Regions from separate parts of the Paenibacillus sp. 1A_MP2 genome, predicted to be linked through region 1. Evidence: riboswitches for the same ligand, from Rfam matches in the RefSeq annotation. Region 1 holds a riboswitch; the other holds the start of a gene.
The links. Region 1 has a riboswitch for cobalamin ahead of metE (5-methyltetrahydropteroyltriglutamate--homocysteine S-methyltransferase). Riboswitches for the same ligand answer to the same signal wherever they lie in the genome.
Positions count from the first base shown of each region.

Region 2: another riboswitch for cobalamin. It lies ahead of ACTWJ7_RS27650 (ABC transporter substrate-binding protein); the one in region 1 lies ahead of metE (5-methyltetrahydropteroyltriglutamate--homocysteine S-methyltransferase).

Region 1 is NZ_JBQQCS010000001.1:874,615-882,586, reverse strand. It holds gene ACTWJ7_RS04435 (histidine kinase dimerization/phospho-acceptor domain-containing protein) at 1-830, opposite strand, end outside; gene ACTWJ7_RS04430 (anaerobic ribonucleoside triphosphate reductase) at 1,318-3,279, shown strand; gene nrdG (anaerobic ribonucleoside-triphosphate reductase activating protein) at 3,276-3,785, shown strand; cobalamin riboswitch at 4,052-4,252, shown strand; gene metE (5-methyltetrahydropteroyltriglutamate--homocysteine S-methyltransferase) at 4,476-6,824, shown strand; gene ACTWJ7_RS04415 (glycoside hydrolase family 3 C-terminal domain-containing protein) at 6,986-7,972, opposite strand, start outside.
Region 2 is NZ_JBQQCS010000001.1:5,619,014-5,626,985, forward strand. It holds partial or broken gene cobT (nicotinate-nucleotide--dimethylbenzimidazole phosphoribosyltransferase) at 1-421, opposite strand, end outside; gene ACTWJ7_RS27640 (ABC transporter ATP-binding protein) at 470-1,285, opposite strand; partial or broken gene ACTWJ7_RS27645 (FecCD family ABC transporter permease) at 1,288-2,335, opposite strand; gene ACTWJ7_RS27650 (ABC transporter substrate-binding protein) at 2,332-3,327, opposite strand; cobalamin riboswitch at 3,535-3,683, opposite strand; gene ACTWJ7_RS27655 (histidine phosphatase family protein) at 3,836-4,411, opposite strand; gene cbiB (adenosylcobinamide-phosphate synthase CbiB) at 4,473-5,453, opposite strand; gene ACTWJ7_RS27665 (adenosylcobinamide amidohydrolase) at 5,498-6,382, opposite strand; partial or broken gene cobD (threonine-phosphate decarboxylase CobD) at 6,365-7,465, opposite strand; gene ACTWJ7_RS27675 (lipoate--protein ligase) at 7,666-7,972, shown strand, end outside.

The DNA of each region.
Region 1 (7,972 bases):
AGTCCCACATAGAGATAAACGGTATTCTCGATCGTGGCTACCAGATCAAATGGATCATCGTGTACAACTGTTTTGCCTGCATCGTTGACGTTAAAACTCATCATGTTGTTTAGCAGTGAGAGCAGAATGTTACCGCTAGTCTCAATCATATTCACATACTCTGTCTGCTCGTCCGACATATCCGGTGTACGCATCAGATCCGTCAATCCCAAAATGCCGTTCAGCGGATTACGAATCTCGTGGCTCATCAGCGACAGCATCTGTGTCTTGGTCATTGCCTCGGATTCCGCACGTTCCTTCTCTGCCTGCAGCTGCTCCTGTAGTTGCTCCGAATCACTCAGCTTCTGCTCCTGGACCTGCAGTGTATCTTCCAGATCCACGACATACCCCAGGAAAACAGCCATAGCTTTCAGCGTCTTCATATCCGTTTCACTGATCACATAATCGGGATTGTCCATCAGACATATGGTGCCGAACGCTTCGCCTGACCTCCGCAGAATCGGAATGCCCACAAAGAAACGATTGCCCAGTTCGCTCGTTACGTTCATCGATTCCGTAAGTGGATGTTCGCATGTATCCGTGATAACCATACTGCCTTCCTTATCTCTCAATACCAGGCTGCAATATGAAGCTTCAAATGGAAGCGCACTGCCTTTGGCAATCAACTGTTCCTCTCGGTTAAAAGCCTCCATAATAACATTGGTCACGCCATCATTCGTCGCAACAAAGATAGTGTTCACCTTTAATATGCCGCTTAACACTTCTACAATATGGGACGCGGCTTCCTGGATATTTTCATAGAAGCCCCTTGTAATGCTTACCGTTCCCATGACTCACCCCTCTTGTTTTGGCTGCATTTCAAATCCGTATTGCACATGATGATTCAATCGATTAACGAGGGTTCAAATGTTCCGAAACAGCTGTCACAACCTATTCATATATGATTAACACTGTAGGAATCAAAGGGAAACATACCCGAATCCAATTTATTCCACGTACGGGAATCTGCTATGGACGTTATGATTCGATGACAGGAAAGTTTAGCAACCGCTTACCTGGCAGGTTTTCTGTCCTTATTTCTAGCTTCGTCAACTATACTGACACGGTAATAAGAAATTATACGCTTACCCTCCGCCTTTGAAAACCTTTATCATGCCAGACTAGAAAATCGCCACGTTCAACGCGCTCCTCTTATGTGACGGTTATCACACCCAAATAACAAGATATAGTTTATAAATGGATAAAGAAACTCTACATATAGTGTTCAATGAATTTACATTATCCCTATACAATCTCATTTTTTAGGAGGAATCTGATATGAACATGCTTGAGTATGCCTCTCCACCTGCGCCTGATCTGCTATCTGACCTGGGAAGACGAATTATCGGTGCAGAAGACGCTGATACGCTGAGGGAGAATGCCAATCTGAACGGAGACTCGTTCAGCGGCAAGATGAGCAGGCTCGGTTCGGAGACGGCCAAGTGGCATGCTCTGCGTCATGTGCTGCCAGAGGACCTTGCTTTAGCTGTGGAGAATGGTGATCTGTACGTACACGATCTGGATCAGTATGCCCTTGGAACGACCAACTGTATATTCATCCCGTTTGACCGACTGCTGGCCTCCGGATTTAATACTGGCAATGGTTCGGTTCGTACACCACAGACGATTATGTCTGCCATGGCGCTGGTCGCCATTATTTTTCAATCCCAGCAGAACAGCCAGTATGGCGGCGTATCGGCCAACAAAATCGACTGGGATCTGGCACCTTATGTGAAGCGATCGTTCCGTAAGCATTACCGGAAAGCACAACGGCTGTTTGGGGAAAATAACCGAATTGAGGATGAGCAGCTACATCTGAATAGTGATGAAGCGAAGGTAAAATGTCCACGAGCCTTTGCCTTTGCCTGTGAAGAAACGGAACTGGAGACCGAACAGGCTGCGGAATCGCTAATCCATAATCTGAACACCATGAGCAGTCGTGCTGGCGGACAGATTCCGTTTACTTCACTGAATTATGGACTGTGCACTTCAGCCGAAGGCCGGCTTGTCTCCCGGTCGTTGCTGCAAGCGACCATTCGTGGACTCGGTAACGGGGAAACGCCCGTGTTCCCACAGCATATTTTCCAGTGCAAACAAGGCATAAACCAATCTGAGGGAGATCCGAATTACGATCTGTTCCGGCTCGCTGTGACCTGCTCCTCCCGGCGTATGTATCCGAATTTTGTCAATGTGGATGCTTCCTTCAACCTTCCCTATTATCGGCCGGAAGATCCCGACACGATCATTGCCACAATGGGATGTCGTACACGCACACTGGCTGATCGCTTCGGACGCAATCGTCAAAGCGGTAAAGGGAACTTGTCCTTTAACACCATCAATCTGGTCAAGCTCGGCATACGATATGGGATCTGCCAGGGAACAAGAGCCATCGCTGACCGGGCCGGCTTCTATATGGCTTTGGAATCCGTCATGCACAATGCTACGGATGGACTGCTGCACCGTTATCGAATTCAGACTAACCAGCCTGCCAAAGCATCGGACTTTATGATGCGGGAAGGGGTGTGGGAAGGTGGAGAACAATTGGCTCCGAATGAACCGGTGGCTGACCTGTTGAAGCATGGTACGTTATCCCTTGGTTTTATCGGGCTTGCTGAATGTATGACCGCCCTATATGGCCGTCACCATGGACAAGACCTTCATGTACATCGAGAAGCCTTGAATATCATTCGTACGATGAGAGAGTTCTGCGACCGGATGAGTGAGTTGCATAACTTGAATATCACCTTATTCGCTACGCCCGCCGAGGGTCTATCCGGCAAATTCACCAAGCTTGATCGTGAGCGATACGGCAGCATCGCGGGGGTCAACGACAGGGAATATTACACCAATTCATTTCACATTCCGGTCTATCATACCCTTCCGGCCTATCGCAAAATTGAATTGGAAGCTCCTTTCCACAAGCTATGTAATGCCGGGGCAATCTCTTATGTCGAACTCGACGGGAATGTACGGGCCAACACCATGGCTTTCCAACGAATCGTGCAATACGCGCTGGCCCAGGATATCGGGTATTTCTCCATTAATCACCCGATTGACCGTTGTCCGGCCTGTGGTTATGAAGGCGTAATCGGAGAAGTATGTCCCGGATGTGAAGCTCATGAAAATCAGGTGCATTTCCAGAGACTGCGCCGGGTGACGGGATACCTGACCGGAGATTACAAAGTACGCTTCAATACGGCAAAGCAAGCTGAAGTACGGGATCGGGTGAAACATCGGTGAATCTGTATGGCTATATCCCCGAATCGGTGAATGAGGGAACGGGCCTGCGAGCCGTGTTGTTCATTAGCGGATGTCGACATGCCTGTCCGGGCTGCTTCAGCCCGGACTCCTGGAGCTTCCGAGCGGGTGAACCCTTCACGGAGGAACGGCAGCAGCAGATTTTGCATGAAGTGACCGCGCATCCCTTGCTGGAAGGGGTTACGTTATGCGGAGGCGATCCTTTTTTCTCTGCCGCAGATTGTGCATCCTGGGTTCGACAGCTTCGTGCGGTACGGCCTGATCTGACGGTATGGGCCTATACCGGATTTGTATATGAGGAACTTGTAGCCGACCCTGCGCGAGCAGAACTATCCCGCCTATGCGACGTTATTATTGATGGACCTTATATTGCAGCTGAGCGTGATGTATCTCTTCCTTATCGCGGCAGTCGCAATCAGCGCATCATTGATGTAGCCGCAACGATGGCTTGCCACACAATCGTTACCATGCAGATGGATACATGGTAACGATTTTTTTATTGGGTTGAATCTACCACAACATGTGGATATTCAGTTCATTTTGAAACTTCATTTTAAGGAGACAAATCTGTCACTAAACCAAGGTTTCATACGGCTCATTTTTATTTCCGATCGGATTAATGATATATGTTGCAAGCTAGTAGGTTATCGTCTATGATTGGTAGCATACAAGCAAGTATACGACGATTGCATCATTATATAATCTATCATCTATACTTGGTCACCAATTTCATAGCTGGAGATGTGTACGCACATTTCTGCACACGGAAACAGGTGCCAACCGCGCTACAGGCGTGGTCAGGCTTAAAAGGGAAGAACGGTGTAAGTCCGTCGCGGTCCCGCCACTGTAAACGGGGAGTCTGTACATAAACAATCCACTGGTGTATCCACCGGGAAGGACATGTACAAGACCATGATCCGTAAGCCAGGAGACCTGCCTGTTTCGACAGCATCGCATGACCTACGGAAGATAGGGAGGTGTTAGAGCAACCGCTAAAATAACTTATAGCAGGTGTTCTTTCCCATTCTATCTTTGTGCACAGTCGTCATTCATGATGCCTGTTTCTCAGGGTATGACATCGGAAGGAACGCCTTTTTTTGATGCTTTCAAATGAAACACATCACCATAGCTTCAACCTGAATGATGAGTTCACCATTATAAATGAGGAGGAATTTTACATGTCGCAATCACAGCAACAACAGGCACAAGTTCTGACAGGCAACCTCGGTTACCCTCGCATCGGTGCGGGACGTGAATGGAAAAAAGCACTGGAGTCCTTCTGGGCTGGTCGAATCGATGAATCCACACTTCATCAGGAACTGACCACGCTTCGGTTGCAGGATCTGAAGAAACAGCAGGCACAGCAGCTCGATCTGATTCCTGTGGGCGACTTCTCCTACTATGATCATATTCTCGACGTATCCGCAATGTTTGGCGTCGTTCCTGAGCGCTTTAACCATACAGGCGGACCGGTATCCGTATCTACCTATTACGCTATGGCCCGGGGTAATGACCAGGCAACGGCCTGTGAGATGACCAAGTGGCTGAACACCAACTATCACTATATCGTACCGGAGATTCATAATGATACTGCATTTGCATTGCTTGAAAATAAACCCCTTGCCGCCTATCGCGAAGCAAAGCAGGAGCTTGGGCTGGAAGGTAAACCGGTCGTGGTCGGTCCGTACTCGTATGTACGGTTCGCCAAAGGCTATGACACGGAACGCTTCGCGGAGATTGTCACACGCCTCGTTCCGGTGTACGCCCAGCTTCTGGCCGAGCTTCAAGCCGAAGGCGTACAGTGGGTACAGATCGACGAGCCTGCTCTGACGCTGGCTGTCTCTTCCGAAGATGAAGCCTTGCTGCAACAGGTGTATGCTGCCTTGGCACAAGCCGCACCGGAATTGAAGCTGCTGCTTCAGACGTACTTCGAATCGGTGGAAGCTTATCCGGTCGTGACAGCACTGCCTGTAGCCGGAATCGGCCTGGACCTGGTCCACGGCTATGAAGGCAACCTGGCCAGCCTGCGGGAGCATGGCTTCCCGCAGGCTAAATGGTTGGGCGCCGGTGTCATCGACGGGCGCAACATCTGGCGCGCCGATCTCGCAGAGACGGCGAAGCTGCTGGAGCAGGTGGCTGAATTCGCTGCCGAAGGCAAGCTGATCATTCAGCCTTCCTGCAGCCTGTTGCATGTACCGGTGACTGCCGCTCAGGAGAGCGCGCTTGATCCGGTACTGCGCAATGCCCTGGCCTTTGCCGACGAGAAGCTGGAAGAAATAGCGACGCTCGGCACGTTGTTGTCCGGCGGTGCGAAGCAGGCGGACCAGGCAGCGGCTGTGGCTGAAGCCAGCCGCCGCGCCCAGGCGAGCACAGAAGCGGTGCGCCTGCTAAGCGAGTCCGAGTCGCGGACACGCCTGAGTGGCGCTCCAGCAGGGGTGCACGCCAACGAGCAGCTGCTTCGCAGCGCGTCATTCCAGGAGCGGCGCGAATTGCAGCAGCAAAAATGGCCGCTCCCGCTGCTGCCAACGACTACGATTGGCAGCTTCCCGCAGACGGCAGACGTGCGCAAGGCACGTGCCCTGTTCCGCAAAGGCGAATGGAATGCGGAGCAATACGATGCCTATGTGCGTGAACAGATCCAGGAATGGATTACCATTCAGGAGGAAATTGGTCTGGATGTGCTGGTACACGGTGAGTTCGAACGTACCGATATGGTCGAGTTTTTCGGTGAGAAGCTGACTGGATTCGCTTTTACCAAAAATGGCTGGGTACAGTCCTACGGCTCACGCTGTGTGAAGCCACCTGTCATTTACGGAGATGTGCTGTTCAATGAACCGATGACGGTGAAAGAAACGGCGTATGCTCAGACACTGACCAGCAAACCGGTAAAAGGCATGCTCACAGGTCCGGTAACGATTCTGAACTGGTCCTTCGTCCGCTCGGATATTCCGCGCAGCGAAGTATCCTATCAGATTGCCCGTGCCATTCGGGACGAGGTTGAAGCGCTGGAGCAAGCAGGCATTGAGATGATTCAGGTCGATGAGCCAGCTCTGCGTGAAGGACTCCCACTCAAACGAAGCAAGTGGGATGAGTACCTGCAATGGGCCGTGGAATCCTTCCGTTTGGCAACAGCAACCGTGAAACCAACAACGCAGGTGCATACTCACATGTGCTACTGCGAGTTCGATGATATTATTGAAGCCATCAGCGACCTAGATGCGGATGTGATCTCGATCGAGACATCCCGCAGCCATGGGGAGCTGGTAGGCAGCTTTGAGCAAAATACGTATGATAAAGGCATCGGTCTCGGTGTATACGATATCCATAGTCCGCGTGTTCCAGGCAAGGACGAGATGTTGCATATGATCGAGCGCGCACTTCAAGTGCTGCCAGCCGATCTGTTCTGGGTGAATCCTGACTGTGGACTGAAAACACGTGGTAAAGCCGAAGTCGTGGATGCATTAAGCATCATGGTAGATGCTGCTCGTACAGCAAGAGAACGGGTAACGGCTGACTCCTCAATCTAAATTCGATATTTCGCCACCTAGGCTTTTGGAAAAAGTTGTTTTATTAACAAAAGGGATGTCCCCCTAGTCATGAAGATGACAAGGGGACATCCCTTTTTAGCGTTTTTATTTAACGAACTGAGCACTTGCTATTAGAGCTGCAACTTCCATAGGCTGCAGGTTTAACGAATCTCGAAATAGCTGATACGCACTCCTGCGGACAATACCAGATAAACATCCTGCTGACCTGATGCACCTTGGAGGTCTGCCTTAACCGTGGACCACTGCTGGGCCTCGCCCTGTGCCAGTTCCACGCGTCCTGCCAATGCACCGTCAGGTGCGCCCAGTCGAACTTCCAATACCGCATCTGCCTGTTCTGCCGATACACGAGCTTCAAGCGCTGCTGCACTGCCCAGATCCGCATCTTTGAAGGCAATCCATCCCTGCTCTCCAATCACACGGACAGATGTTCCGCCTTCCTTGCTCTCATCCAGATCCACACCGAAGTATGCATCGTAATTCTCGGCGCGAGTAGCCACACCAAGGTTACGTGAAGGAATGATCTCTCCATCTACCGTCAGGTCAGCAACAAGCTGAATATCGGCGGAAGATTTGCCTACCATAATGCTGTACGTGCCGCTTTCAACCACATAACGATCACGGGTTACATCCCAGATTGCCAGCTCCTGAACCGGTAACGTGAAGCTGACTTTCACTGTAGCTCCAGCTTCAATATGAAGACGACGGAAACCTTTTAACGTTTTGAGCGGACGCTTCACACGGGACTGTCCGGCACGCACGTACAATTGCACAACCTCATCACTGGCGATCGTCCCTGTATTCGTCACGTCCACAGTTACCGTAGTTGTGCCTTCAGTTCCAGTTTGGGACGGATTCAACTCCAGATTACTGTATTTAAACGATGCATACGTCAATCCATGTCCGAACGGATATAGTACATCACCTTCAAAATACTGATACGTGCGTCCAGATTGAATGATATCGTAGTCTCTGATATCAGTCAGCTGATCTGCGGATTGCACCCACGTCATATTCAGACGGCCTGCTGGCGCATAATCGCCATACAATACGTCAGCTACAGCGTTGCCCAGCTCTTGTCCAGCATGGGAGGTATACAATACAGCTGGGATGTTCTCCTGTACCCAGTT
Region 2 (7,972 bases), 4.7 Mb from region 1:
CCATGTTGGCTGTGCCTTTGCGGACCTTGCGGGAAATCAGGTTCGGATGTTCCAGATCGGCATTCACCCCAATATCCACACAGATTACATCAGCTCCAGCGTGGCGAGCTAGGACATTGACAGCCGCTCCCCCCGCCAGGAAATTCAGGACCATCTGTGGAGTCACCTCAGCAGGAAAAGCACTAATCCCTTCTTCAACCACCCCATGATCCGCAGCCATAACGATAACAGCTCTGCGATCAAAGCAAGGACGAGCCTTGCCCGTGATTCCCGCCAGACGAATAACCAGCTGTTCCAGCTTGCCCAGACTGCCGGGTGGTTTCGTCAATGCATCCACATGTGCGGAGGCTTCCGCCGCCACTTCTTCATTAGGACCCACGATCCGACCTAGTAACTGTTCCAACACCTGTTCATTATTCATACAGCCAGCACTTCCTTTATTAAAAATACGGGGTCACCCCCGCTTCGTTCACTTCTTCTCCCGCCTCAGCAACAGCTGTGGCAATCCATTGTCGGGATGACTCACCATCGCCGGACTCACCCGGAAGATCTCCCGAATGTTCTCTTCCGTCATTAACGAATGAGGTGTACCATTCCCTACGCATGTTCCGTCCCGCAGTGCCAGAATGTGGTCGCAAAATTGTGCGGCCAGGTTCAGATCATGCAGCACCGCCACAATCGTAATATGATTTTTTTGACGCCATGCCGATAATAACTCCATAAATTGCAATTGATATTTGATATCGAGAAAGGTGGTTGGTTCATCCAGCAACAACAGCCGTGGTTCCTGAGCCATGACTTTGGCAAGCGCAACCCGCTGCCGCTGTCCTCCACTAAGCGCATCCAAAGACCGTTCGGCCATGTCACTTAAACCCAATTCCTCCAGCACCCGATCGACTATTGCTGCTCCATCCGACGTTTCTTTTCCGAGCCAGTTCTGGTAAGGGTAACGTCCCATCTCGACAACATCCCTTACGGGATAGGAAATCGCAGGCAGGCCATCCTGCTGCAAGACCGCAATCATGCGCGACAATTCTTTACGGGTGTAGGAGGAGATATCCCGTCCATCAATCTGTATGCTGCCTGCGCTCGGATGTTCGGTTCTGGCAAGTAGCTGAAGGAGAGTCGATTTGCCGCTGCCGTTTGGGCCAACAACGCCCCACCACTCCCCCTCTTTGACTTGCCATTCGACCACATGCAGAGCCTGATGGTTACCATACATTTTACCAGCTCCTGTGACCTTAATCATCTGTCGGTTCGCGGTAAGGTCTGTTCTCACGAACATACTCATGGCATCATCCCTTTCCGCAGCTTTTTGTTCCGATGCAGCAAATAAGCGAAGAAGGGCGCTCCAACAAAGGCCGTCACTACCCCCAGTGGAATTTCGGTCGGCGCCAGCAATGTGCGTGCAATCGTATCTGCCCAGACCATAAAGATCGCTCCCCCAATCGCGGACAAAGGCACCAGCAATCGATAATCGGGTCCCACGATGAGCCGAAGAATATGCGGAATGACCAGTCCGACGAAGCCAATTACGCCCGATACGGAGACAGCGCCTGCCGTAAGCAGCGTACCCACAGCCAGTACCGACAACTTCAATCCGTCAACCCGAAACCCCGATATGCGCGGCCTGACGTTCCCCCAGGGCAAGCACATTCAACGAACGCGCACGGCTCCAGAGGAAGATTAGTCCCAGCACAAAATACGGGAAAAGGATGGCCGTATACGACCACCCACGCAGTGACAAACTCCCCATCGTCCAGTATATAATTTCATTGATGGTCTGTTTCGACATCGTCGACAGGAAGGAGACGACTGCTCCCAGGAAACTTTGCATGACCACCCCAGCCAGAATCAGGCTGTGTGTTGGTATTTTGGGTCCCTCACGAGCGAGGGCCAGCACAAACCACAATGTGATTACTCCCGTCAGAAATGCGACCAGTGGCAGGGTCCAGATTCCAATCAGTGCATACTGTAATCCGAAGAAAATCAGAAAAGCCGCACCCACCGATGCACCGGACGATACGCCCAGCGTAAACGGATCAGCCAGAGGGTTCCGAAGAACCCCCTGGAATCCCGTTCCGGCAATCGCCAGTGATGCACCTACAAGTACGGCCAGCAGTACACGTGGAAATCTGACCTTCCATATAATCTGTTCTGCTGCTGTATTCCAGTCAGGAACAATCCAGTCGCCCAGCCAGGGAATGCGATGAAGCAAGATGCCCGCAATGTCCCGGACTGGCAGGGCAACCGAACCGATGCCCGTGCAGATTAGCACGGTTAACACAAGCAGCACAATTCCGGCCGTTCCGTACACTGCCAGCTTTTTACTCATTTGAACAGGTCAGGGTAGATCGCTTTGGCAACTTCTTTCAGACCTTGAGTTACCCGTGGTCCTGGACGGCTCAGCAGGTTCGCATCCAGGCCAATGACTGCATCGTTTTTCACAGCCGTGATTTGATCCCAGCCACTGCGGGCTTTGATGATTTGATCCAATGTTTTGGAATTTTCATCAATGACGTCATTCGCATACAGAATCACATCCGGATTGGAAGCAATAACGTTCTCTTCATTAATTTCATACCAACCATCCTTGTCGGAAGCAATGTTGGTACCTCCGGCCAGTGTGATCAATTCATCCATGAATTCACCTTTACCCACAGTCCAGCCCGGGGAGAATTCAACGTATACTTTTTTCTTCTCTTCCGTTTTAACTGCCTTCACAGCTTCAGTTACATCAGCCACATCCTGTTTCATCTGGGTGATGATCTCCTGTGCTTTTTCCTGATGATCCGTGATTTTACCAAATGTTTCGATGTTGGTCATTACATCATCCACTGATTTGGGATTTGTTTTGAAAATGGTGATGCCCAGATCACGCAGTTTCTTCACAGCGTCTTCACTCATGGAAATGCCTGTAAATACGATGTCTGCTTCAGCTGCAATGATCGACTCTTCGTTAGGCTTTGATATACCGCCCATTTTTGGTTTTGCTGTTGCTGCTTCCGGATAATCATCATAGTCGGATACTCCAACGATCTGCTCGTCCAATCCGAGTGCGAACAGGGATTCCGTTTCAGCCGGAGATACGGATACGATTTTGGCTGGTGCTTTGTCAAACGTAAACGATTCACCCGTAGCATCGGTAACCGTGAGTGGATATTGTGTTTTGAGATCTGTCTGCGCCTGTCCTTGGGATTGCTCCTGTGCAGGTTGCGAGGTTCCTGTACCCTCATTCGTTGTTGTTGTTCCACATCCGGCCAAAGCCAGTGCCAGCATCGCTGCGCTCAGCAGTGACGCCATGCCTTTCCATGTCTTGAAATTCATTGTGTTCATTCTCCCCTTCTCTATCCATTCTAGTGAGTAGTGCTCCTGTCCCAATTCCGCTTGAATTTGTGTTCCGAAAAAATAAAATCCCCAATCCTTGGTCAGGATCAGGGATGACGTCTCGCATGTGGCGATCAGCACATGCCAGCTTAACGCTGTACATGCACAGAGAACTGCCCGAAACGCTGTCCTTTCCTCGAAGGAACACCGGCTTGTACGTCCAGGGCAGGTAACCTGACTTACAGGAATTCATCCTGATTTACAGTGGCGGGACCGTGCCGGATTTACACCGGCTTCCCTATTTCACCCGTTTGCTGTTCATAGTCTGATAAGAAACCATGAAACGTTGCTGCATGCACGCGGGACCCTTGGTCGCTAATATAGTTTAACCATTCAAGTGAGCATCCTGCATCCATTGCAAGGCATAAGGCCCTTCTCTAATGATGCATTTGCTAAGTCACACTTCTGTTGTGATTATAGGTTATATTGTACATCCTTACAACCTGATTTATGGAAAAGTCAATCTGGTTCCAACCCAGCTGTCCCCATCGCCATCCAGCCGAATCTTTATCGCTTGTCCTGGTATCACCTGCGTATCCCAGAATCCTTGATGCGGAATGAGACGTGATACCATATAACGAATAACACCGCCATGCGTAATCACGGCTACCTTTGGCACATTCATGCTGCGAGAATGCAGTATTGGTGAAAAGGACAACAGACTCTCTTCCAAAAATGAATCAATCCGCGCAGCAAATGCCTTCCATGGCTCGCCCTTCGGGGGCGTCACCTCTTGTGGGGCATCGATCCAGTCACGGTACTGTGGATTGTCCTTGAGCTGGTCATAGGTCAATCCCTCCCACTGACCAAAGTCAATCTCCCTTAGACGGGCATCAAGCTTGGCCTGTCCCACTTGGGACGGTGCAATGTGTATGAGTGTCTGCTGACAACGCAACAAATCACTGCAATAGAGGGCGTCCCATGTGACATGGCTGATCTCTTCGCGCAGCAGAGCCAGCTCCTGCTCTGCTTCTGGCAGCAGACCGATGTCGGTATGCCCGAGATATCTTTTTCCAAATTCCACGCTGTTATACCATGACGTATCAACATAATCTCTCGGCTTTGTATTCCACTATGTCCAGCTTCTATATCCATAGCAGTGCACCTCCAGCAGCCCATATCCCTAGGGTGAACAGCCAACATAATAAAACAAAAGAACCTGCTGACCAAAACATAAGTCTTGTTGTTCGTACAATATCTTCTGCTTCCATCCGACGTGACGGCTCGCCCATATAAGCGCGAAATGAAGCCACTCCGTGGTACACGTTATGACCGCCAAGTCTTATGCCCAGCGCTCCGGCCACTGCTGACTCGGGAAAACCGCTGTTAGGGCTTGGGTGCAGCCGTGCATCCCGGGATACCATGCTCGCTGCCCCTCTCGCATCCAGTTTCATGAACCAGGCTCCTATAATCAAAAGCAGGGCGGTAAGCCGTGCGGGAATCCAGTTGGCCCAATCATCCAGACGGGCAGATGCCCAGCCGAGATAAAGATATTCTTCATTTTTATAACCTACCATGGAATCCAGCGTATTCACGGCCCGATAAGCCATGGCAAGCGGTGCACCGCCAATCAGGGCGTAAAACAGTGGAGAAACGATGGCATCCACGATATTCTCGGCAACCGTCTCTACCGTTCCCCGCACAACCTCCGGTTCATCCAGATGAGCCGTGTCACGCCCTACAATCATGCCCAGTGAACGTCTCGCCGCAGGCCAATCCTGTTGACTTAGATGGCGGTAGACTTCCATGCCTGCATCCTTCAAACCTTTGGAAGCAATGGTGGTTGCGATCAACACCACTTCAGCCACAACCGCAATGGCAGGATGAATGAGGCCCAGTACATATACCAATCCCCAAGTCACTGCAAAAGCTCCCCCTGCAATCAAAATGGGAAATAAAATTCCTGCCCTTCTAAGGGCCCGGTTTGAGTCCACACGCGACCTTATCGCCCGCTCCAGTGTAGAGATGGCCTTGCCCATGCCAATCACCGGATGAGGAATCCAGCGTGGATCTCCGATGCAGCGATCCAGTATGTATGCCCCTATAATAATCCAGGCTCCGGCCATTCCCGTCCAGATCGGCCAGGAAGCCCATTGATGCAGCAGAGATATCATTGCTTGTTATTCCTCTCTTTCCACTCCTGCGCGGCTTGCAAACTTTCCGTTATCGTGTCATATACCAGCCTGCCGATCGCAGCACCCATGACCGTAGCCGTTCCGGCGTAACTGATGAGCGGTTTATTTTCTTCAGTCTGACTTACCGCGAGCACGATAGCATCCGTTGTTGTTCCAGTTGCGGTCAGCCCATTTTCGGAATCCATCACACCGAAATCAGCTAACGCAGCGGCCTTTGCTTCTACCGCAGTCTGAATGGCATTCACCATCGCTCCGGCGGTCATTCGCCCGTTCATCCACAACATGATATTGATCGTACCGGGTTTGTAGCTTGAAACTGAGCTTTTCCCAAGGTTCTGAGGCACGGTCTCATGCCCCATCTCATTCCCCGCAGCATCAAACACAGTTCTTGCAGAACCTGCCCGTGCAGCGTTGGATACCCCTGCTGTCGTACAGCAGAGTAATCCGAACTCATCGCTTTCATATTCCTGGATAGCCGTGTGCTCTAATTGAACTGCAGTCAGAAGTCCGGCGCATTGATCCTGCTGCTCCTGCCATTCACTCAATAGATCGGCAATATCACGCGGTGGATCGTCACACCGATAATGTCTGTCCACATAGATGTTGAATATACGGTCCAATTCAATCATACCGCCCCCATACACGGCACTGGAAAGTGCTTTTACAACAGAGGGGCTTGAAGCTTTAATATGTCGTTCATGTACAGAGATGTTTAGTCCCGGCCACACAGAAGATCTATATTCGTTATAGTCTGTTTGTACATCCATGCATTGCTTATAAGCGTTATAGAATGGCAGTGCCATCGTTCTGCCCCCTGCCTCTAGTCCGGTTGTCGTGTCAAGCTCCATTACATTTTCCATTGTCTCCAGTAAACGCCCGTTAGCCTCCGCGTCCTTGACTGCAAAGCGTACATGGCGCTCCCCAAGTCCCGGATACATGGCACAACTCCGAATCAGTATACCGCGTTCACCGAGAGCAGCCTGCATGGATGTCGCTGTCCACGGCTCTGGCAGAGTTGCCAATATAAAGTTCGCTTCCCCTCGTGTCACCTTACATCCCAAAGTCTCCAGCCCTGTCGTTAATCTATCCCGCTCGTAGGACATCAGTGCCATGGTCTCCTGTTCAAAATTCTCTCCACTGCGCAGACAGGCTTGTCCTGCGATCAGCGCCAGCCCATTCACACTCCAGGTCACTTGCTTCTCAGTCATGGCATGAATCAGCTCAGGATGACCCAGCGCATAGCCCAATCGTAAGCCTGGAATGGCGTAAAACTTGGTCATCGAACGAATGATGATCACTTGGGGATACTCTTTCAATCTGGGCGCAAGCGATTGCCGCTGTGACTCAGGAATAAAGTCCATAAACGCCTCATCTACCACCAATATGCTGCCTGTGATCTCCGCTTTACGCGCAAGCCGATGTAGAACCTCAACCGGATACTGCACTCCATTGGGATTGTTCGGCTGTCCAAGGAAAAGCAAGTCCACCCGTTCCATCAGCTTTTCGATATCCTCCGGTTCTGCTCGCCAGTCCAGTTCTTCCCGTCCTCGAACATAATGGACTTCTGCTCCAAATTGTCTGGATAATGCACTGTACTCCGAAAAACCAGGCTCTACCGTGCCTACTCTACGTGGCGCGAGTCCAAGCAGGATTAGAGCCATGCTTTCCGCCGCCCCGTTGCCCACGGATATGTGATCCGGGGTTAAACCCAGTCGGTCACTGAGCAGCAATTTGAACGCCCGATGACCCGGATCGGGGTAACGAAGTACCGTCTGCCATCCATGCTCCAGAGCCTCCAACACTTCCCTAGGTGGACCCAGTGGATTAATGTTCGCGCTATAATCAAGGAAATCCGCAGCATTCCCTCCAAAACGTGCAGCGGCTGTCTCCACATCACCGCCATGTCCGAAAACTTCAATTAAACCGGTCATTCTATCCGTCATCCTTTCTGCATGTCCTTTTTATTATGGATGTCGTGACAGTCAGGGGTCAATCCTGTTTTGCCTGTTCAAGCCCGTTCGAGCTGTAATTCCTTTGTGTCCTATCGACAATTCGTTTACAATAGAGAAGGAATTTCGATTCCGTAAAGCATCACTACATAAGGGATATTCTATCCCTCACATACATTAATGGAGGAATGACCATGCTGTTTGTTGATAACCAGGGCATTACAGATCCTTCTGTAAACCTCGCCATTGAGGAATACATCCTGAAGCATCTGCCGATGGATGACAGCTACTTGCTGTTTTACATCAACCGCCCGTCCATTATTATCGGAAAACATCAGAATACCATTGAAGAGATCAACATTGAGTATGTTCAGGATAACGGTGTTCAAGTCGTACGTCGTCTTTCGGGAGGCGGAGCCGTTTATCACGATCTGGGCAACCTCAATTTCAGCTTTATTACCAAGGATGACGGACAATCCTTCCACAACTTCCGCAAATTCA